One region of the Alkalihalobacterium alkalinitrilicum genome, then DNA from elsewhere that is predicted to be linked to it. Evidence: riboswitches for the same ligand, from Rfam matches in the RefSeq annotation. Region 1 holds a riboswitch; each other region holds the start of a gene.
The links. A riboswitch is a leader RNA that binds a small molecule or an ion and turns the genes downstream of it on or off. The one in region 1 is predicted to bind thiamine pyrophosphate.
Positions count from the first base shown of each region.

Region 2: another riboswitch for thiamine pyrophosphate. It lies ahead of thiC (phosphomethylpyrimidine synthase ThiC); the one in region 1 lies ahead of BK574_RS25360 (acetylornithine deacetylase).
Region 3: another riboswitch for thiamine pyrophosphate. It lies ahead of thiE (thiamine phosphate synthase); the one in region 1 lies ahead of BK574_RS25360 (acetylornithine deacetylase).

Region 1 is NZ_KV917368.1:5,235,189-5,242,684, reverse strand. It holds gene aceA (isocitrate lyase) at 1-1,094, opposite strand, end outside; TPP riboswitch at 1,733-1,834, shown strand; gene BK574_RS25360 (acetylornithine deacetylase) at 1,995-3,272, shown strand; gene tenA (thiaminase II) at 3,289-3,969, shown strand; gene BK574_RS25350 (ABC transporter ATP-binding protein) at 3,956-4,735, shown strand; gene BK574_RS25345 (ABC transporter permease) at 4,732-5,484, shown strand; gene BK574_RS25340 (ABC transporter substrate-binding protein) at 5,481-6,521, shown strand; gene BK574_RS25335 (DUF4309 domain-containing protein) at 6,594-7,172, opposite strand.
Region 2 is NZ_KV917368.1:595,318-602,813, reverse strand. It holds gene BK574_RS02885 (SRPBCC domain-containing protein) at 1-357, opposite strand, end outside; gene BK574_RS02880 (helix-turn-helix domain-containing protein) at 539-1,066, opposite strand; gene BK574_RS02875 (alpha/beta hydrolase family protein) at 1,071-2,027, opposite strand; partial or broken gene BK574_RS02870 (glycerate kinase) at 2,651-3,184, opposite strand; TPP riboswitch at 3,429-3,540, shown strand; partial or broken gene thiC (phosphomethylpyrimidine synthase ThiC) at 3,829-5,241, shown strand; gene BK574_RS02860 (transposase) at 5,430-5,753, shown strand; gene BK574_RS02855 (IS3 family transposase) at 5,750-6,622, shown strand; gene BK574_RS02850 (ABC transporter substrate-binding protein) at 6,842-7,496, opposite strand, start outside.
Region 3 is NZ_KV917368.1:2,574,029-2,581,524, reverse strand. It holds gene BK574_RS12350 (hypothetical protein) at 1-10, shown strand, start outside; gene BK574_RS12345 (hypothetical protein) at 13-228, opposite strand; gene BK574_RS12340 (YqgQ family protein) at 373-570, shown strand; gene BK574_RS12335 (ROK family glucokinase) at 575-1,525, shown strand; gene aspA (aspartate ammonia-lyase) at 1,664-3,079, shown strand; gene BK574_RS12325 (YqgU-like beta propeller domain-containing protein) at 3,402-4,523, shown strand; TPP riboswitch at 4,594-4,697, shown strand; gene thiE (thiamine phosphate synthase) at 4,781-5,413, shown strand; gene thiS (sulfur carrier protein ThiS) at 5,413-5,610, shown strand; gene BK574_RS12310 (thiazole synthase) at 5,615-6,397, shown strand; gene thiO (glycine oxidase ThiO) at 6,413-7,496, shown strand, end outside.

The DNA.
Region 1 (7,496 bases):
TTGTAGCCACGAGCAAGTTCAAACATGCTGTAGTTAAGAGCATGGAACCCAGCAAGTGTAACGAATTGGAATTTGTATCCCATTTTTCCAAGCTCTTGTTGGTACGTTTCAATTGTCGCTTTATCAAGATTAGCTTCCCAGTTAAATGAAGGCGAGCAGTTGTATGCAAGCATTTTCCCAGGGAATTTCGCATGAATTGCATCAGCAAATTGCTTCGCTTCTTCAAGGCTTGGTTTAGATGTTTCGCACCAGATAAGGTCAGCGTATGGAGCATATGCTAAACCACGTGCAATCGCTTGGTCAATACCAGCATTTGTACGGTAGAAACCTTCTGGAGTACGCTCACCTGTAATAAATGGAGCATCAACTGGATCAATATCACTTGTAATTAAATCAGCTGCATCTGCATCTGTACGAGCAATTACTAATGTTGGTACACCAGAAACGTCTGCTGCTAGACGAGCTGATACTAAGTTACGTACAGCTGTTTGTGTAGGAATAAGTACTTTCCCACCTAAGTGACCACATTTTTTCTCAGAAGCTAGTTGGTCTTCAAAGTGAACTCCAGAAGCACCAGCTTCAATCATACCTTTCATTAGCTCAAATACGTTTAGCTGTCCACCAAAACCAGCTTCAGCATCAGCTACGATTGGCGCAAAATAATCAACATCGCCTTCGCCTTCCATATGTTGAATTTGATCAGCACGTTGTAAAGAGTTATTAATACGTTTAACAACTTGTGGTACTGAGTTTGCAGGGTATAAACTTTGGTCAGGATACATATGACCAGCAAGGTTAGCGTCCGCTGCTACTTGCCACCCACTTAAGTAAATCGCTTTTAATCCAGCTTTCACTTGTTGAACCGCTTGCCCACCAGTTAGTGCACCAAGTGCATTTACGTAAGGCTCTTCATTTACAAGCTTCCAAAGTTTTTCTGAACCAAGTCGTGCTAATGTATGATCAATTTGTACAGAACCACGTAATTTTACTACCTCTTCAGCTGAATATGGACGCTCAATGCCCATCCAACGCGGATCAGTATCCCATTGTTGTTGTAATTTTTTTGCTTCCTCTTGAATGTTTACTTTTGCCATAATCTCCATCTCCCTTTTCTTCAAAAAATTTTAAATTATGACTGAGTTAACAATATCTTAGTACCTCATTCACAATTAATTTCGTTTCAAAGATTAATTGTTTTCTAGAAGTTCTTTAGGTTTAAGATACGAAATACCTCAATCAACTTCACTACCAGGTTACCTAATTTCTTGAACTACTTAATCTGTATTATTACAGTTTGTTGTTTACACCCTTATAATATAACAGCATTTCAGAAAACACAACTACTTTTTTCACTTTTTTTCCTTTTTAATTAAAAGTCCCAATATTCAATTTATTAACTGTTTAGTCAAAAAACTTTTCTTTAATTTACTGCTTCTTTTTTTCCTCCTCCTTTATCCATTGGTAAATACACTTTTGAATACTTTACTTTCTTTTTGGCTTATCAATCTACCTCTTTTTTTGAAATCGCTATCAAAAACCATCTATATAATACAAACTAATTCAATCTCACCTTTCATGTGTTCGGACTACTGTTATATTATATTAATATCTAGAGAAGCTGTTATGAAACAGAATATTTCACAATAATGGAGTACTTCACACTTTTTAGTTGAGTTTCTACTGTAAGTGTGTTACTTTGTTACACAGACGTATAAATAATTTAACAATTTAAAATTTCCACTAGGGGTGCTTTTTCAAAGCTGAGACTGGCAATGCCTAAACCCTTGAACCTGATCTAGATAATACTAGCGGAGGAAAGTGGATAGTCGGACCATTGAGATAAATAACTTCTCAGACATTTACTTGTTAGCAACTGACTATTCAACCACTCCCTCAACTATAAGGAAGTGGTTTTTTTACGTGTTTAGAGAACACTTCCTCAAAAGTTATTTATGTTTCTTTAAATATTTACTATTTGAAAGGAGTGAATTTTTTTGACAGAAACTTCAATTATCTCATTACTAAACCAGGTGAATGACCGTAAAGGAGAGATTATTGATTTAGCCAAAACTTTAATTCGTTTTAAAACACCCAGTCCTCCAGCGCGGAACACAGATGAAGCTCAAACATTTGTTTCTACATATTTAAAAGAATTAGGTTTTTCTATTGATAAATGGGATGTATATAAAGGTGATCCTAATGTCGTTGGTATCCTTTCTGGATCAAATTCAGACGAATATAATAGCCTACTCATTAACGGTCACATCGATGTCGCTTCAGTAGAAGAAGGAGAACAATGGGATCAAGATCCTTTTTCCCCTGTTGTAAAGGATAATATTTTATATGGACGCGGTGCAGCTGATATGAAAGGTGGTCTTGCAGGCTCACTATTTGCAATAAAACTACTAAAAGAGGCTGGGATAAACCTTCCTGGGGACTTAACCTTTCAATCCGTCATTGGTGAAGAAGTCGGTGAAGCGGGAACACTTGAGTGTTGTAAAAAAGGATATAACGCTGATTTTGCAGTCGTTGTCGATACTAGTAACTGTCAAATTCAAGGTCAAGGCGGTGTTATTACAGGCTGGATTACGATCCAAAGTCCACAAACGTTTCACGATGCGAATCGGCGCAGTATGATACATGCAGGTGGTGGTTTATTCGGAGCTAGCGCAATTGAAAAAATGACAAAAATTATAGATGGACTTAAACAATTAGAGCAACATTGGGCCGTTACGAAATCCTATCCTGGCTTTCCACCTGGAATGACGACGATTAACCCAGCTGTCATTGAAGGAGGACGCCATGCGGCTTTTGTTGCTGATCGTTGTGCTCTTTGGATTACGGTCCATTTTTATCCTAATGAAAATCATGACGACATCGCGAAAGAAATCGAAGAGCATATTCTTCACGTTGCCAAAGCTGACCCTTGGCTAAGAGAGAACCCACCTACCTTTCAATGGGGAGGGGCATCGATGATCGAAGACCGTGGTGAAATCTTTCCGTCCTTAGCTATTGATGAAAATCATGCTGGCCTACAAACACTAGCTAATGTTCATGACGTTGTATTCAGAGAAAAAGTAACAATTGGAATGTCGCCAACGGTTACCGATGGCGGTTGGCTCGGTGAAGCTGGTATTCCAACAGTCATTTACGGTCCAGGAAAACTCGAACATGCACATGCAGTAAATGAACAACTCTCTATCGATGAGCTAATTCAATTTACAAAAGTAATGACAAAATTTATTTATGATTGGTGTCATACGAAGAAATAATCAAAGGAGTGATTTGATGTTATTTACAGAACGTTTATATGAGAAAGCAAAACCGATTTGGGAAAAAAATCATAAGCACCCATTTGTTCAAGGAATTGGGCATGGAACATTAGACATTGAAAAATTTAAGTTTTTTATGCGTCAAGATTATTTATATTTAATCGATTATGCCCGTTTATTTGCTTTAGGTAGCTTGAAAGGAGGAGACCTTAAAACGATGTCCACTTTTGCTAAGTTACTTGATTCTACTTTAAATGTAGAAATGGATTTGCATAGACAGTACGCACGTCGCCTCGGTATTAACGATGATGAGCTTGAAACAACAAAAGCTGCTCCTACTACTTTAGCTTATAGCGGATATATGTTAAACGTGTCACAAAGAGGATCCCTTGCTGAACTAGTCGCTGCTGTCCTTCCATGTACTTGGAGCTATTTTGAAATTGGAACTGAACTTAGTAAAATACCTGGTGCACTTGAAAATGAAACATACGGTGAATGGGTTAAAATGTATGCTTCTGAGGAATTTGGGGAATTAGCGGATTGGTTAATTACTTTAATGAACGAATTAACAGAAGGAAAAACAGAAGCAGAACTAGCAAACCTCGAAGAAATTTTCCTAAATACAAGTCGATATGAATATATGTTCTGGGATATGTCTTACAACATGGAGATGTGGCCAACAGATGAGGAGCAATAATGTTCTCACATTTGACCACGTTTCATTTTCCTATAAGGGAATAAAGAAAGAAAAGACTTCTCCAATTTTAAACGAACTATCATTATCAGTTAAAGGTGGTGAATTTGTCAGCTTATTAGGCCCAAGTGGATCTGGAAAAAGTACTATATTTCGCCTAATCACAGGTCTAGAACAACCTACAAATGGAGCGATTTCCCTTTATGGTCAAGAGGAAAATAACCGTTTAGGTAAAGTCGGTTACATGCCGCAACAAGATATGCTACTTGATTGGCGAAATATACTTGACAATGCGTTCCTACCTCTTGAAATAAACGGCTTTACGAAAAAAAGCAAAAAAGAACATGTTCTTCAACTACTTGAGGAATTCGGCTTAAAAGGTTACGAGTATGATTATCCACATCAACTTTCGGGTGGGATGAGGCAACGAGTCTCTTTTCTACGAGCAATGCTAGGTGGTGGTGACCTTTTACTTCTTGATGAGCCTTTTAGTGCATTAGATGCAGTGACTCGTCTTTCAATGCAAGAGTGGCTATTAGAACAATGGGAGAAGCTTGAAAAAACTGTCATTTTTATTACTCATGATGTCGATGAAGCATTATTTTTATCGGATCGAATTTTCCTCTTCTCCCAATCACCACTTACGAGCTTTAAGGAAATTCAAGTACCCTTATCTCGACCAAGAACATTAGAAGACTTGCTATCACCTGAGCTTGCAAAAATAAAAAAAGATTTACTCCAAGAATTACGCAAGCAGGTGAAGCTATGAAACAATTAAAGTATTACATGAGTTCGGTTATTCTTTTACTCCTTCTTTTTTTAGGATGGGAAATCAGTGCAATCCAATTCAATAAACCGTTTATACTGCCTTCGCCAACGCTCATATTAGCAAAAATGGTCGAACTTCATGATGTACTGTTTAAAGTACATTTACTAGCAACGTTAGAAGTTGTTCTAATTGGCTTGTGTATTTCGGTTGTATTTGGGGTTGGTCTTGCCGTTTGGATGAATATGAGCCAGCTAGCAGAAAAAACATTTTTTCCACTCGTCATTGCCTCACAAACCATTCCGATTATCGCCCTAGCACCGATTTTTGTATTGTGGTTTGGGTATACAATTTGGAGTAAAGTCGTTGTAACCGTGCTTATTACATTTTTCCCTATCACGATTGGAGCATTTGATGGTCTTCGTTCCACGAGTAGAGATCATATCGATTTATTACGAACGATGGGAGCGAGCCGCTGGCAAACCTTTTTTAAAATTCAAGTACCTACTGCACTTCCATATTTCTTCTCTGGTTTAAAAGTTGCTGTCACTTTAAGTGTCATTGGAGCAGCAATCGGTGAATGGTTAGGTGCAAATGCAGGTTTAGGGTATTTTAGTCGTAGAATGATGACTCAGTTTGATGGTGCTGGCGTTTTTGCCCCGATTGTTTGGTTATCGATCTTAGGGATCACGTTATTTTTACTAGTTAAAGCATTAGAAACTTACTTACTTAAATGGAGGAATAAACCATGAAAAAATTATCAATGTTTGTCCTGTCTCTTGTTACAGCATTCAGCTTAGCAGCTTGTGGAGGCGATACCCAACAAGAGGAAACAGAAGAAGCTCCAGGAAGTGAAACTCCTGAAACCACTGAAACTGAAGAATTAACGAGCATTGACATCATGCTCGACTGGTATCCAAATGCTGTCCACTCGTATTTATACGTAGCACTAGAAGAAGGATATTTTGAAGAAGAAGGATTGGATGTAAATATCGTTTTCCCTGCAAATCCAACAGACCCGATCAACTTAGCAGCTTCAGGTGGAGTTACGCTCGGAATTACATATCAACCTGATGTTATTATGGCTCGAACGATGGATGTCCCAGTTGTTTCTATTGCGGCAATCGTTCGTTCACCTTTAAACCATATGATGGTGATGGCGGACAGTGATATTGAATCTCCCGCAGACTTAGAAGGAAAAACTGTCGGTTACCCTGGGATTCCTGTAAATGAACCCATTTTAAAAACAATGGTTGAAGCAGATGGCGGAAATTATGATGAAGTGAACTTAATTGATGTTGGTTTTGAATTAGGTTCTTCCATTGTTAGTGAACGGGTCGATGCTGTAATTGGAACTTATATTAATCATGAATATCCAGTATTACAACACCAAGGACATGATATTCGTTATTTTAACCCTATTGAGTATGGCGTCCCTTCTTATTATGAATTAGTCATTGTGACTAATGAAGACAATTTAGAAACGAAACGTGACGAAATCGAAGCGTTTTGGCGTGCAGCAGTGAAAGGCTACGAAAAAATGAAAAATGAACCGACAGAAAGCCTTGATATTTTATTTGCCAATCAAGATCAAGCGAATTTCCCACTTATTCGTGATGTCGAAGAACAAAGCTTAGAAATCCTCCTTTCCAAAATGGAAAGTGAAAATGAAAGCTTTGGAAGTCAATATGAGGAATCATGGCAAGAAGTCATTGACTGGTTAGTAGATGCAGGACTTATTGTAGATGCTCCTGAAGTTGATACGATTTTTGAAGACATAACTGAATAAATACGTAGAAAAAAGCTGCATCATTCGGTGCAGCTTTTTTAACTCTAGAAAATTTATATTCCTTCAACAAGATTATAATCTCTTTTTCAACCAAGCAAATAAGATGTTTCCATTCTCTTCATCCGCTTCAAACATGAGTGAATATTGATCTAAATAATATTCATACATCCATAGATCTTCCATTTCATTTCGTTCGCTTACATCTGGAGTACCTAATGCTTTTTTTAGCTTAGATGCATCAAGATCTTCATCTTCTGTAGACAAAGCGATTGCCACTAATTGATTCGTTTCAGGATTTATAAAAAAGGTTGCATCGTCGTATCGAAAAAATTGTCCACCCTCGTAATAACCTGTATCAATTGCAGTACCTCTTTTAGATAGTATTTCATCTTTATTTGTACCAATACGAAATTCTATATCATCTAACTGTCCGTCTAAACCTTTTTCAATCCAACTAAAATCAACAATATGTTTATCCGTCTTTTTATTGGCCGCCAATACGACTCCATCATCAACTTTTTGTTCCTTAGTCGATACTATTTTGCTGTTTTCCAAAGGTGTAGTTAATTTCTCATTAACTAATTCAACTGAAAACAACATAACAATAATAAACATCGTGATCATTGATAATTTAAACATACGGTGACTCATAATCTGTAATCCCTCCAAAAAACATAATAATGAAAGTCTCTTATTTTGATTTAAGCTATTTTTAAAAATCTAGACAATTCTACTTGCTTTAGCCAGTAGTCAAACGAATAAATAGCTCTTTCCTTTAAGTTTAAGGATGTTAAAAACAATAAGTTATCGAATAAAAACTTTTCTTATGCTCCCCTTTTGTTACCTGTTTACCCTATCTTACTCAAAAATATGCCTATACCGAATTACTCTTTATTGTTAGACGAAGATTGATTATAAGGTTACAAATTGTGATCTCTTACAATTATGTATATAATAGATTAGAAAATAATTAAG
Region 2 (7,496 bases), 4.6 Mb from region 1:
AGCTATATATATCGCCATTGCTTGATCATCAAACGTATGGCAAAACGTCATGGTGCACCCTTGATCCGCTACATGTATGCTCATGTCTAACAAATCATCAACTTCCCGAAAACAAAAAGAATATGGAGGATTTAATTCGGTAATAACTGCCTCATAGATTGACCCTTCACCATCATCGAACTTTATCTTTCCACCAACACAAAGATCTATATCTCCAGTTGCAAATGGATACCACTGAGTGAAATGATCAGGATCCGTTATAGAACGAAATACTTTTACAGGACTAAATGGATATTTACGTTCAAAAACCAAAACGTTTCTTTCTTCTTTTTCATGGAGACTGCCATAGTTACTCATGAATGTTACCACCTTTATATAAGAGTGCCATGAAGAGGGCCTGAATCAACAAAGTTATAAAATACTAGAAAATAATTAAAATCACCGAAACCTATTCGAATGTTAAAATACTAAAAACTTTGGTATTCCTAGATCAAACCATTATTAGTGAGGTCTAGATGGGTCGAATCCAACTATCCCATTATTTTTTCCTTTCAGGAATAAAAACTGTAGCAATTGTCCTTCTACGCCTCTTATGGTTTGGTTCGTTATCTGAATATCTTTTTACCACAGCAACGAGGTCCTTCTTTAAATTAGAAAACTCATCATCATCTAAAAATAAATCAATGTGACGATAACCAAACCCATCTTTCTCCATATCTAACTCATCACCCTCTAAATACTCTTCAACACCTTGCATGAGATTGGTGAAATAAGTCATAAAATATTTCATATGTTCTTCCTTACTCAATTCATGGGCTTCCGAAGTAGAAAAAGTAGCAGAGTCTCTGTTTAATGAATATGTTCGTTCAAATGTACCTCTAACCTTCCTCTCATTTGAAATGTATATCACATGGCTATCTGTTAACACCTTTAATTGCCTATATAATGTAGCTTGTGGAATATCAGGAAGCCACTCCATTAGTTCTTGAACTGTTAGTGATCGTTTTAATAATGATTGAATAATTCGCATTCTAACTGGATGTAAGATAACATCTCCCTTTGACACTTTTTTACCTCCCTGCATGATTTCTCTCTAGCCAATTCGTAATGATATGCATTAGGTCGGGATGTAATCGTTTACTCGCTTGCGCTTGATATACGCTTTTTACTTTTTGAATGGAAACATCACCTTCTTGATACCTTAAAATATGATTCATTCCTTCAATCACATGTACTTCCGATGGTCCATTAACAAGTTCAGGTACTTTATAGACATTTTCAACTTTCGTTTGTATATCTTTTGTACCATTGATCGCAAGGACAGGACAAGTGATATTTTCCATTGAACCATAAAGGTCAAATTGGAAATGCTCTCTAAACCATTTAGCTGGTAGCTTGGCAAAAAGTTGAACTCGAATTTCATCTTTGTCACTCTTAGACATTTTAGCGAAAATCTTTTGAGTTTTCTTTTCTGCTTTATTTGTAATTTTTAATTTTTTTATTAACCAACCTTTGATTCCTGACTCATTATTTAATTCTTCATAAGCTAATTCTCGCTGATATTTAGTCGCTTCTTCTATTGTATCAGCAGCTCCTGCGATAAGAATTAACCCCGCTAGTGATGCTCTCTCATTAAGAGCCGTCGCTAATATTGTTCCTTCACTATGACCTAACACATATACCTGCTCTTGATCAACGTTAGTAAGATTTCTTAAAAACTGTAATGCACTTTCAGCATCATCAACTAAATCCCATAATCCAACTTTGTTTAATTCCCCTTCACTTTCTCCAACACCTCTTTTATCATAGCGGAGGGAAATAAATCCTGCTTCAGCTAATCCATCTGCAATCATTTTATAAAGATTAAGTTGTAATTTAGGCATGTTCCCATCCCGGTCACCTGCACCCGACCCAGCAATTAATAAAACTGCTGGAACCTTTTGTTCAGTCGATTCGGGAAACGATATTGTTGCACCTAACAAGGCTTTTTCTTCGATTTTAATTCGTTCTTCTCTTCTATTCATCATAAATTACCTCCTATATGGGCCACTGGTATAATATTATCATTATCAATAATGATAATATTATACCAATAATGACCCATTTAGTATACTGTGAAAATTTTGAATGGTTGTTTTAAACCGACTTATTCATCTATCCCCCATAAAACACCTATGTTAATTCTTCATTTATGTCTAGATGTGTTTTTCTTGAGAATGGCTTGTTTTCACGTTAAAAGTGTTTCCTCATTCAATTATATAACAAAGCAAGTGCTTTCTAGCGCTTCGAGTCGGCTTGCGCAAGAGTATGAGAATGTGTTGGCATAATTCAATTTCCTTCAATTTTCAGTTCATTTAGCTTTATGCTTTGTTACTTGATAAAATAGAGAAATTTACAACGCGATGTTCATATTGTGTTAGATAAAAATTTTTCTTGCCGATCAATATAGCCCTTTTAATAGAGTAAATGTTAATGTGATTAATGTAATTCCAGGTATGAGTGCTTGAACAGGAGAAACATATACTTTGTCATTAAGAGGAGGAACAACTATGACATAAAGAAAAAACAACAATTGTATTATTTAGTGGCGATTATGACAAAGCAATGCATCTCTCCCGATTCTCCTAATCGAACAGAAATATAGTATTTGTCACATTGACAAGGTACTTTTCGATACAATCGGCCATCCCCTATGAATCTTTTGTCCTTTATTCATTGTATCAAAGAGTAATTGTGAATAGGGATGCTTAAGTTGCTCACGTTCCCAATGAGTGAAGGTCTCTACAATTTCCCCTTGGTACATTACCGCAAGGCTCCCTCCACCAGGTTCTAATTCAACCTCATTTTTATCAAAAAATTTAACCCCTAGTGCCGAAGCCATTCCAGCACCACCATCATTCGTCGCACTACCGCCAATTCCGATTGTTATTTTTTTACATCCCTTATCCATTGCACTTTTTATTAACTGTCCAGTCCCATAAGTAGATGTTTTCAACGGATTAAGTTTATGAGATGGCAACAATGTGATACCTGGAGCTTCAGCCATTTCAATAATTGCCGTCATTCCATCACCCAACATTCCCCACTTTGCAGTAACAACTTCTCCAAGAGGACCTTGCACATGTTCTGTATAAATCTGGCCATTCGTATTTGAAATTAATTCGTCGATCGTTCCTTCCCCTCCATCTGCTAAAGGTTAACAATCGATAGTTGCTCCTGGTAACGATTGTTGAACTCCCTTCTTCATACAGTGTGAAACATCGAGGGCTGACAAACTACCTTTAAAGAATCAGGTGCGATTAAAACTTTCATTGGTTTCACCTCATAACTATTATTATAATTCTACTGTACTACATTTCAGCCGAAATACCTTTTCCTACAAAAGAACAATTCTAAACCTATAGAATATGTGATAGTTTAATAATACAACTGAAGAAAACGGGAGCTCCATAGTAAGGGGCTGAGAGGACAACTAGTACTGTTGTCGACCGTGAACCTGATCTAGGTAATGCTAGCGGAGGGATTTTGTAGAATACATATGTCCATTCGACCGCTTTTTGGCGGTCTTTTTATTTGCACAGCTCCATTCATAGTGACTATGACTGATGACAGTCGAGTTAACATGGCCAGCTGCAAAAATAAATATGGATTACTAACTATTCTTTCATATTTTAATTTCCCCTCCTCCATGATCGGTTCAAGCAACATGAACTAAATCAATCTTAGGAGGATTTTTTTATGTCAATGCTTAACCCATTTCCAAACAGTAAGAAAGGTTTTATTGATATAGATAAAACAAAGGCTGTAGAAATCTTTGATACATCAAATAAAGAACCACTACGAGCAAGACAAGGAAAAAATGTAACACAACTCCACTATGCTAAAAAAGGAATCATAACTCCAGAAATGGAATTTATCGCCATCCGTGAAGGGTTAGACCCTGAATTTGTGAGATCTGAAGTGGCTATTGGAAGAGCGATTATCCCGTCAAACATCAACCATCCCGAAAGTGAACCGATGATTATCGGTCGTAACTTCCATGTGAAAATTAATGCTAATATTGGTAACTCTGCCGTTAGCTCATCTATTGAAGAAGAAGTTGAGAAGATGACTTGGGCAATTCGTTGGGGCGCTGATACGATTATGGACTTATCAACTGGGAAGCATATACATACTACAAGAGAGTGGATTAGTCGAAACAGTCCAGTTCCAGTGGGGACAGTGCCTATTTACCAAGCACTCGAAAAAGTAAATGGAGTAGCTGAAGACTTAACATGGGAAGTTTATCGAGATACATTAATTGAACAAGCTGAGCCAGGCGTTGATTACTTCACAATTCATGCGGGGGTTTTACTACGCTATGTTCCACTAACAGCTCATCGCTTAACGGGTATTGTTTCTAGAGGAGGTTCCATCATGGCCGCATGGTGACTTGCTCACCATCAAGAAAACTTTCTCAATACTCACTTCGCTGAAATTTGTGAAATCATGAAAACATATGATATCGCTTTTTCATTAGGTGATGGTTTACGACCAGGTTCGATTGCTGATGCTAATGATGAATCTCAATTTGCTGAGCTAGAAACATTAGGCGAATTAACCAAAATTGCTTGGGAGCATGACGTTCAAGTGATGATCGAAGGACCAGGCCATGTTCCAATGCACAAAATTAAAGAAAATATGGATAAACAACTTGAAATTTGTAACGAGGCACCCTTCTATACACTTGGTCCATTAACGACGGATATCGCACCTGGATATGACCACATAACTTCAGCAATCGGTGCTGCAATGATCCCCTCATACGGTACTGCGATGCTTTGCTATGTCACACCGAAAGAACATTTAGGCTTACCGAATAAAGATGATGTCCATGAAGGTGTTGTCACTTATAAACTTGCTGCCCATGCGGCTGACTTAGCAAAAGGTCATCCAAATGCACAGAAGCGTGACGATGCGTTATCGAAGGCGCGCTTTGAATTTCGCTGGCGCGACCAATTCAACTTATCACTCGATCCTGAAAAGGCAATGAGCTTCCACGATGAAACATTACCAGCAGAAGGTGCTAAAACTGCTCATTTCTGTTCAATGTGCGGCCCTAAATTTTGTAGTATGAAAATTTCACACGATCTCCGTCAAACCGCAAAAGAAAAAGGCATCGATAAACAAACATTATTAATAGAAGAAATGGATAGGAAGTCAGAAGAATTCAAAAAACAAGGAAGTAAAATTTACCGTTAAATGCGTAAGTGAGAAAATAGTGAAACTAAGATGTAAACGGACTGAGATACCGCTATTGAGTATTGTTTGAGTTCTTTTCTCATAATTTTCATCAAATAAGGTCTTCTGTGCTGCTAGAATAAAAAGTGGACACCCCTTTAACGAACATCATTATTGGATATGATGATAATAACAAGGAGGGGTTCCCCATGGGTGAACATCGGCAAAGGTATAATGAAGAATTTAAACGACAAACAGTTAAATTTGCACAAGAACAAAAGCAAAAGAAAACGATGAGAGATATTGCACAGGAATTAGATATTCCGCTTAGTTGCCTACATCAGTGGATGACTCAATATCGCGAGTTTGATAATGAATCACTAACAAGTGAAGAGCGGCTTCGTCAGTTAGAGCAACAGCTACGTGATAAAGATCGCCAATTAAAAGAAAAAGACCAAGAGATAGCCGCCACAAAAGAAGAATTAGCTATTGTAAAAAAGGCGGTGCACATCTTCAGCAGACCACGGCCATGAGGTTTGAGTTCATTGAGAAGCATCGCTTCGAATTCTCGGTGATGAAGATGTGTAAAGTGCTAGAAGTATCTCGGTGCGGCTTTTTCAAGTGGCTAAAACATGAGGTCAGTAACCAAGAACAACGTAAAATAAAGGTTCAAGAGCGCATCAAATACCATTTTTACGATAATGACGAGTGTTACGGTAGTCCTAAAATCACTCAAAAGTTATTAAATGAAAACTACACTATTAGTGAGCGTACAGTCGGCAAATACATGAATGAGCTTGGATTGCGTTCTTGCGTTTCAAAGAAATTTAAGGTAGTAACAACTGATTCTAACCATACGAATCCAATCGCTCCAAATAAGTTAAACCAGGAATTTAACATAGCTACTCCTAACAGAGTCTGGGCATCAGATATCACTTACATTCCTTGTCGTGAAGGGAAGTTATATTTGGCCACTGTTTTAGATCTTTGTACTCGTGAAATTGTAGGCTGGAGTCTGAAAAGTCACATGGCAAATGAGCTCGTTTTGGAAGCGCTGGGTGATGCATATGAGTCTAAAAAGCCAGAAAAAGGATTAATTCACCATTTAGATCGTGGAACACAATATACGTCTAATGACTATCGCCAAAGACTTGAAAGCTATGGTATGGAGGCAAGCATGAGTCGGACTGGAAACTGTTATGACAACGCTTGTGCAGAATCATTTTTCAGTATTTTAAAGAAAGAGCTCGTACGAGGTCGTCGATTTAAAACCAAGCAACAAGCGTATAACGAAATTTATCAGTATATCGAGTTTTTCTACAATAGAAAAAGGATTCACGGGTCTATTGGATATGTGCCACCAGTTCAATACGCAAAACAATTTACCGGACAATCAGCTTGATCTTACGCACTAGGTTAGGCAGTGAGGTTCCTTCTTCACCTAACCATCTACCAGATGATAGAGTGGTTGGGTCAAGCGGTTTGGGCTTGATGCATCCACGGCATCATCTATGCTTTTAAAAAATGAAGAAGGGCCTACTGTTTTTGTAATATGACAAAACTAAAATTCGTTATTTAGGTGTCCACTTTCTTGACATAGGTCCAGAATAACAATTGAATTTTATTTATACAAACCATTAACTAATATATCTAGGGCATACGGTACTCTAACCCCTTCTGCAGCGGCTGACAATGGAATGACGATAAACTCTTCATTCTCAATAGCAGTGACATTTTCAAGCGCTGGGTGTTGAAGCAACGTCTCTTTTTTCTCTTCAGCAGTTGTTTCACCATAATCTACAATGATGATTACTTCAGGGTCACGATCAACTACTTCTTCCCAACTAACTTCAGCCCAGTTTTTATCAATCTCACTAAAAATATTTTCCGCACCAGCTAACGTAATTAATGAATTCAAGAAATTTTGTGCAACAGTAAACGGTGCTGTATCTCCACTATCAAAGACAAACACTTTCTTTTTTTCTGTTACTTCTGGGATGTTTTTCTGAATTTCTTCCAACTCTTCTTCCATTGAAGCAATTAATTGTTCTCCTCTTTCTTCCACATTGAAAATACGGGCAATATTGCGAATATCTGTATAAATATCATCAATGGATGGACCGATTTTTGTTGAAGACTCGTGTAAATAGGCGTTAATACCAAACTCTTTTAATTGCTGTACTGTCCCAATATTGTCTTCACGAAATGCACTTGCCCAGCCTGCATAAGCAAAATCTGGTTCTTCTGCTAAAAAGACTTCTTGTGATGGATATTGA
Region 3 (7,496 bases), 2.7 Mb from region 1:
ATTTTTCTAATTTTACCAATCGTGTTTAACGTCTTCAATGGATGATACAGCGTTTTGAGATTCTTCGTGTTCTGAGTTAAATAAACCAATAAAAGCTAAAATAAATCCAACAGCTATTAAAACAATAGCTAAGACAAATGATTTCTTTTTATTTATACAATAAACTGCGATAATTACTGCACTTACTAGTACAAGTAATCCTAAAATAAAATAAGTAAAGCTGTCCATAAATGAGTCCCCCTTATAAAATGTTCTCTTTATATGTTAGAACAAATAAGGGCTTTTTTATGTGACAAATTAATAAACAATTGTATATTGAAATATTTGTTGATGAAATAGAAGTTGATATAATGTGTAAGGAGGGTGATGATAATGAATACGTTCTATGATGTTCAACAATTATTAAAAAAATTCGGGACATTTATTTATACAAAAAATCGAAGTGTAGATTCCTTAATGATGGAAGATGAAATTCGAGAGTTGTACGAATCAGGGATGGTTGATAAACAGTCATATCAAGCTGCTTTGCTTATTCTAAAGAAAGAACAACGTGAGCAACAGAAAGGTTGATTAGATGGTTACAAAATGGTTTGTCGGGGTAGACCTCGGCGGTACAACAATCAAGTTAGCGTTTGTCGATCCGTATGGAGATATAATATTTAAGGGAGAAGTTCCAACAAATACAACTAATGGTGGAACAAATATTACAACTGATATAGCAAAATGGATTGATCAAGCGTTAGAACACCTAGGAGTTTCCAAAGATCGGTTACATTCAATTGGAATGGGAGCACCTGGGTTTATCAATATGGAAACAGGATATATTTATCAAGCCGTTAATATTGGTTGGAAAGACTTCCATTTAAAAGATCGTTTAGAAATGGATACAAGTCTTCCAGTAACAATTGACAATGACGCTAATATTGCTGCTTTAGGTGAAATGTGGCGTGGTGCTGGTAATGGAGCTAAAAATTTATTATGTGTTACTTTAGGAACTGGAGTTGGCGGAGGGGTTATTGTGAATGGTTCAATCGTACATGGAGTAAATGGAATGGCCGGTGAAATTGGTCATATTACAGCGATACCAAAAGGTGGATTTCCATGTAATTGTGGAAAAGCGGGTTGCCTTGAAACAATCAGTTCTGCAACAGGAATATCTAGAATAGCTAAAGAATTTGTCAGTGATTTTCCAAATAGCTTGTTAGCAAATGGAAATATAAATGCCAAAATGGTGTTCGAAGCGGCTGAGAAAAACGATGAGTGTGCCTTGAAAGTCATTGATCATATTACATATTATTTAGGGTTTGCACTTGCTAATTTAGCCAATTCCCTTAACCCTGAAAAAATAGTTATTGGTGGTGGGGTTTCTAAAGCTGGTGAAACATTACTGAAGCCATTAGAAAATCACTTTCAGTTATTTGTGTTACCCCGAGTGGCCCAAAGTGTTTCCATTGTACCAGCAACATTAGGGAATGATGCTGGAGTTATAGGTGGGGCTTGGTTAGCTAAGACAAAAAATAGGTAAAAGGTTTATCGAAGGCAATTAACGGTAAATAACCGTTAACATATAATAATATTATCAACGTAGAGAAATCGTGCATTGAATCGCACGAGAGTTAGAAAACTAAATCTAATTTAGTTAAGTTAAAAAGGGGATTTTCATATGGAAAAATATCGAGTTGAACGGGATTTAATTGGTGAAAAAAAGGTTCCATCAGAAGCGTATTATGGAATTCAAACGATGCGAGCAAAAGAAAACTTTCCAATTACAGGATATCCGCCGCATCAGGAATTAATTAAAGCGTTCGGATATGTAAAAAAAGCAGCAGCTTTAGCCAACCGTGATGTTGGAGCATTGAATCCACAAATTGCTGATGCAATTGTAGAAGCTTCTGAAGAAGTAATAGAAGGTAAACTCAATGACCACTTCATCGTAGACGCTATTCAAGGCGGGGCAGGTACGTCCTTTAATATGAATGCAAATGAAGTAATTGCGAATCGAGCGATTGAGTTTTTAGGTGGTAAGAAGGGCGAGTATATAAAAGTCAGTCCGAATACGCATGTAAATATGGCTCAGTCAACCAATGACGCTTTTCCGACAGCTATTCATATCGCCTGTTTAAACTTAGCTAAAGGTTTGACAAAGGAACTTGAAGATTTAATCCAGGTTCTGTCAGAAAAAGAACAAGAATTTGATAGTGTCATTAAAATGGGTCGTACTCACCTTCAAGACGCTGTCCCTATACGGTTGGGACAAGAATTTGGTGCTTATCGTCGAGTCATTACTCGCGATTTACGACGCCTAATGGGATCTCTAAATGAATTATATCAAATTAATATGGGAGCAACGGCAGTCGGAACTGGTTTAAATGCGTTACCTGAGTATATTAAAAAAGTGGCCAAGTATTTAGCTGACATCACTCATTTACCTTTTAAAACAGCAGAAGATCTTGTGGATGCTACGCAAAATACAGATGCTTACACCGAGTTATCAAGTGCTTTAAAAATATTAGCAATTAATTTATCGAAAATAGCCAATGATTTAAGATTAATGAGCTCGGGTCCTCGAACAGGGTTAAATGAAATTAATTTACCTGCACGGCAACCAGGATCATCCATTATGCCAGGGAAGGTAAATCCTGTTATGTGTGAAGTGATTAATCAAATTTCGTTTCAAGTCATTGGAAACGATCATACGATTAGCTTAGCTTCGGAAGCGGGACAGTTGGAGTTAAATGTAATGGAGCCAGTATTAGTATTTAACTTGTTACAATCATTATCAATTTTACAAAATGGTATAAAAGTATTTAGACAATATACAATTGAAGGGATTACAGCTAATATTGAAAGGTGCAGAGAAATGGTGGAAAGAAGTGTAGGAATTATAACAGCCATTAATCCACATGTAGGGTACGAAACTGCAAGTCGAATTGCAAAAGAGGCTATACAAACAAATCGTCCAGTTCGAGAAATTTGTATTGAAAGAGGCATACTTTCAGAAGAAGAATTAAATGAAATTTTAGAACCAAAAGAGATGACGAACCCTGGAATAGCAGGGGCTAAATTTATATATAATTAAGGTATAAGAAACTTTTATTTGACAAGGGGTGCTCAGCATTCCTTGTCAAGTTAATTTAAACTGGCACTAAGGCTCTACATCAAGGCTTTGAGAAACCAACAAAGACTTAATGGGACATATTACACTTAAAGTCAAACTAAATTCACAACGTGCTTGGAGTGTGACTTCATGTCGTGCGAGCCCCTAGAATGGAATGAAATTTCACTTTATCACATAAGTTTACTTTTAGTGTATTTTTATTGAGCAAACTGAAAAAACGTGTAATAATGAAAATTACGATTTAGAACAAATTTTAAAAGAAGAAGTTTAAACGGAGGTTCGAATGAAAAGTAAATCTCTGTTTTTCGTATTAACCTTCCTTATGATTTTTACTATTGGATGCACTACGAAAGATAATGTCGTATTAAATCACCCTCAAAAAAACTACAACTTGATTGAAAAAAAATTAGGTGTAATGAAAGAAACTATTTTCCATACCCCAATTCAAATGAATCCGTATAGCTTTGTTGAAATAAGTGGTTGGTATGATAGTCAAACGATTTTGTTGCTAAGAGATGAAAATGCGATTTCTTATTTAGATCTAGTGAATTTAAAGACAAGTGAGACAGTTGAATTCTTTCAAATCGACGAGCCTATTCTTTCGGTTGAAGCAAACTATGATTATTCCTACTTTGCTGTTCAAACATCAACTTATGAGTTAACCTCGCCTCTTTATTTTATTAATAAAGAAGGAGAGTTGGTTTATTCATTAAGTGAAGTGGGGGAAGAATTTTCTCTCTTTTGGAATCCTTACAATCATGATGAACTTATTATTATTTCATTCCTCCCTGATTGGGATTACGATGTTTATCGTCTTAATTTAAAAGAAGAAAAATTAGTTCAACTAGATCTTGAGAAGATGTATTTTCAATGGATCAATGTAGATGAAATAGCATTTCTGGAATGGGCATCTTTTGCTCCAAGTTTTTATGCACCGATTTTTAAGTATAATTTAAATACAAACGAAACAGAAAAGTTTTTAGATGAAGTCATTGCTTTTTTTACTTTTGCTGATACTATTCTCGTAGCTGTTTCGGTTGATTCGTTAGAAGCCGAAAATTCGATTTATCAGATCTATCAAAACGAAGATATGATTGGAGAGTTAGAAATTCCGACGTTAAATACGTACTCTGAACAATGGTGGATTCCATTTCATGAATATGATGCAAATGAGCATTTATTTTATTATTTAAAACCGTTATATAGTGGTGATTTTTTCAGTTATGATGCTCCTTATGAATTAACAAAGTACAATGTTGAAACGGGTACAGAACAAAAAGTAGTTGATGTAGATCTTCAATCCCCATTAAAGCTTTCACCTGATGGAAAATGGATGTTGTATGGGAATCAATATGAATGGTTAATTAATTTAACAAATAAAACAAAGCATTTCCTCTTGGAATGAAGGTAGGGTAATGGTTGTAATCTATAAAAATTGTGTCATAATGAAAGGAAGAACATTATTAAAAAGTTTATAGTGTGACTAGGGGTGCCTATCAAAGTGGGCTGAGAAAAAGGAACCTTTTACCCTCGAACCTGATCTGGTGATCCCAGCGTAGGAAAGTCGAAGATTTGATTTACTTATCAATATCTAGCCGTAATCCGTCGTTGGGTTACGGCTTTATTTAATTTTTAGAGGTAAAGAAGGGAGACAGCTAGAAAATGAGAGAGTTTAAACTTTATACAATTACTGGTGAAGAATTTCATCAGGGTCGTGATTTAATAACAGTAATGGAACAAGCGATTATCGGTGGGTCGGATATCATTCAATTAAGAGATAAAACTAATTCAAAGAAAGTGGTCTTTGAAAAAGGAAAGCAATTACGAGAGTTAACGAAAAAATATGGAGTAACGTTTATTGTTAATGATCATATTGATGTGGCACTCGCCGTGGATGCAGACGGTATTCATATTGGGCAAGATGATTTACCGATTGAAGAAGCAAGAAAAATAGTAGGGAAGGACAAGATAATTGGACTTTCCACTCATGCGATAGAAGAAGCTAGAGAAGCTGAACGTGCTGGTGCAGATTATATTGGTGTAGGTCCGATTTTCCCGACTAAAAGTAAAGTCGATGTTGTAGATCCTGTTACGACTGATTATATCCGTCAAGTCGTAAAGGAAATCACGATCCCTTTCGTAGCTATTGGTGGAATTAAGCTTCATAATGTCGATCAAGTGTTAGAGGCTGGAGCAACTCGAATTTGTGCTATTAGTGAAATTGTCGGAACTGATGACATTAAATCTGTTTGTCAACAATTCATTCAAAAAATTGATCAAAAGGTGAAGGTGTAATGGAATTATATATTAATGGTGAAACGGTTGAATTAGAAGTTAAAACACTTATAGATATTGTAAAACATTATGGATTAGAGAAAGATTTAGTAGTAACTGAAGTAAATGGAGAAATTGTTGATCGGAGTAATTGGGAAGATACAATGGTTGAACCTGGAATGAAAATTGAACTAGTTCACTTTGTAGGAGGCGGATGATTATATGAATAATAATGATAAATTCATCATCGCAGGAAAAGAGTTGTCTTCACGTTTCTTTATTGGTACAGGGCGATACCCTAATCCGTTTGTACAAAATGAAGCCATAAAAGCATCTGGTTCTGACGTTTTAACATTTGCCATTCGGCGTGTGAATTTAGAAGCTCCAGATGAAGATGCGATCTTACAACACTTAGAAGGTCAAACGTTTACGTACTTACCAAATACATCAGGAGCCAAAACAGCGGATGAAGCGATCCGGATTGCTCGTTTAGCGAAAGCAAGTGGGTTAAGTGATTGGATTAAGATCGAGATAAGTGTCAATGAAAAAACGTTATTACCTGATCCAATAGAGACTTTAAAAGCAACAGAAGTTCTTGCAAAAGAAGGTTTCGTTGTACTCCCTTATACTTCGGACGACCCAGTCCTGTGTAAGAGGTTAGAAGAGGCTGGTGCGGCTGCCGTTATGCCTGGAGGAGCACCAATTGGAACGGGATTAGGCATTCTAAATCCTTATAATTTATCGTTAATTGTTGAAGAAGCTAACGTTCCGATTATTGTGGATGCGGGACTAGGATCGGCAAAGGACGTAGTTCAAGCAATGGAGTTAGGTGTTGATGGAGTCTTAATGAACACACCTGTTGCAAAAGCAAAAGATCCTGTAAAGATGGCAACAGCGATGCGCTATGCTATAGAAGCTGGTAGAATGTCTTATTTGGCAGGTCGAATTCCGCAAAAACGATATGCTACAGCGAGTAGTGCTTACGAGTCGTTGATCTTGAAATAGAAAGAGTGGATTTATATGGGAGAACGGATTGTCGTACTAGGTGGGGGTATTATTGGTCTTGCGACAGCTTTTGAGTGTCAAAGACGAGGGCACGACGTTACAGTGTTAGAAAAAGTGGCTTGTGGTGGTCAAGCTTCAGGTGCCGCCGCAGGAATGCTCGCACCATTTTCTGAAATTGGCGAAGACCCAGATGATTTCTTTAGACTTTGTCTTGAGAGTTTAAGGCTATATCCAAAATGGCAAGAAGATGTTAAGGACATATCAGGTATTGACTTTGAATACAGTAATTCTGGAAGTTTACACTGTGTATACCATGAAGCTGATCTTCTTGCTCTTGAGACGAGACTACAATGGCAAGGGCAGTTTGGTGCAACAGCTGAAATCCTTTATGGAGAAGATTTATTTAAGTTAGAAAAAGAGTTATCACGTGAAATGATTGCCGCGATGTATTATCCAGAAGAAAGTCATGTGTATGCACCAGATTACGTAAAAGCTCTCGAGGAAGGCTGTCGAAAACTAGGTGTGAAAATTTTTGATCATTTAGAAGAAGTGCATCTAGAGCGTTGGCAGTCTGAAATTAGTGTCTGTGCCAAAAATGGACAAAAGTTCTCTGGGGACCGTCTAGTTATAAGTAATGGTGCGTGGGCGAAAGAATTAGAAAATGTGTTTGGTCTCAATATTCCTGTTTACCCGATTCGAGGGCAAATTTGTGCATACAACATTCCCGTGGGTAAGGTAAAACATATAATTTATACGAGCCAAGGTTATTTAGTTCCAAAAGCAAACGGAACACTTGTTAATGGGGCTTCCGAGGATATTGCGGGTTTTGACACTACGGTAACAGAAAAAGGGATTCGTAGATTAACGAATTGGAATAAAAAAGTATTACCTTTTTTAGAAAGTGAAGTTCCCTTTCATACGTGGGCTGGACTTAGACCTGCTACTCAAGATGGCTATCCATTAATTGGTGGTTTGTCGAATGTACCTGAGATCATTTTCGCAGCGGGTCATTATCGAAATGGTATTTTACTAAGTCCTGTCACAGCACATATTGTTGCAGATCTTCTCGATAAAAAACAAGAAATAGTACCGTTAACTT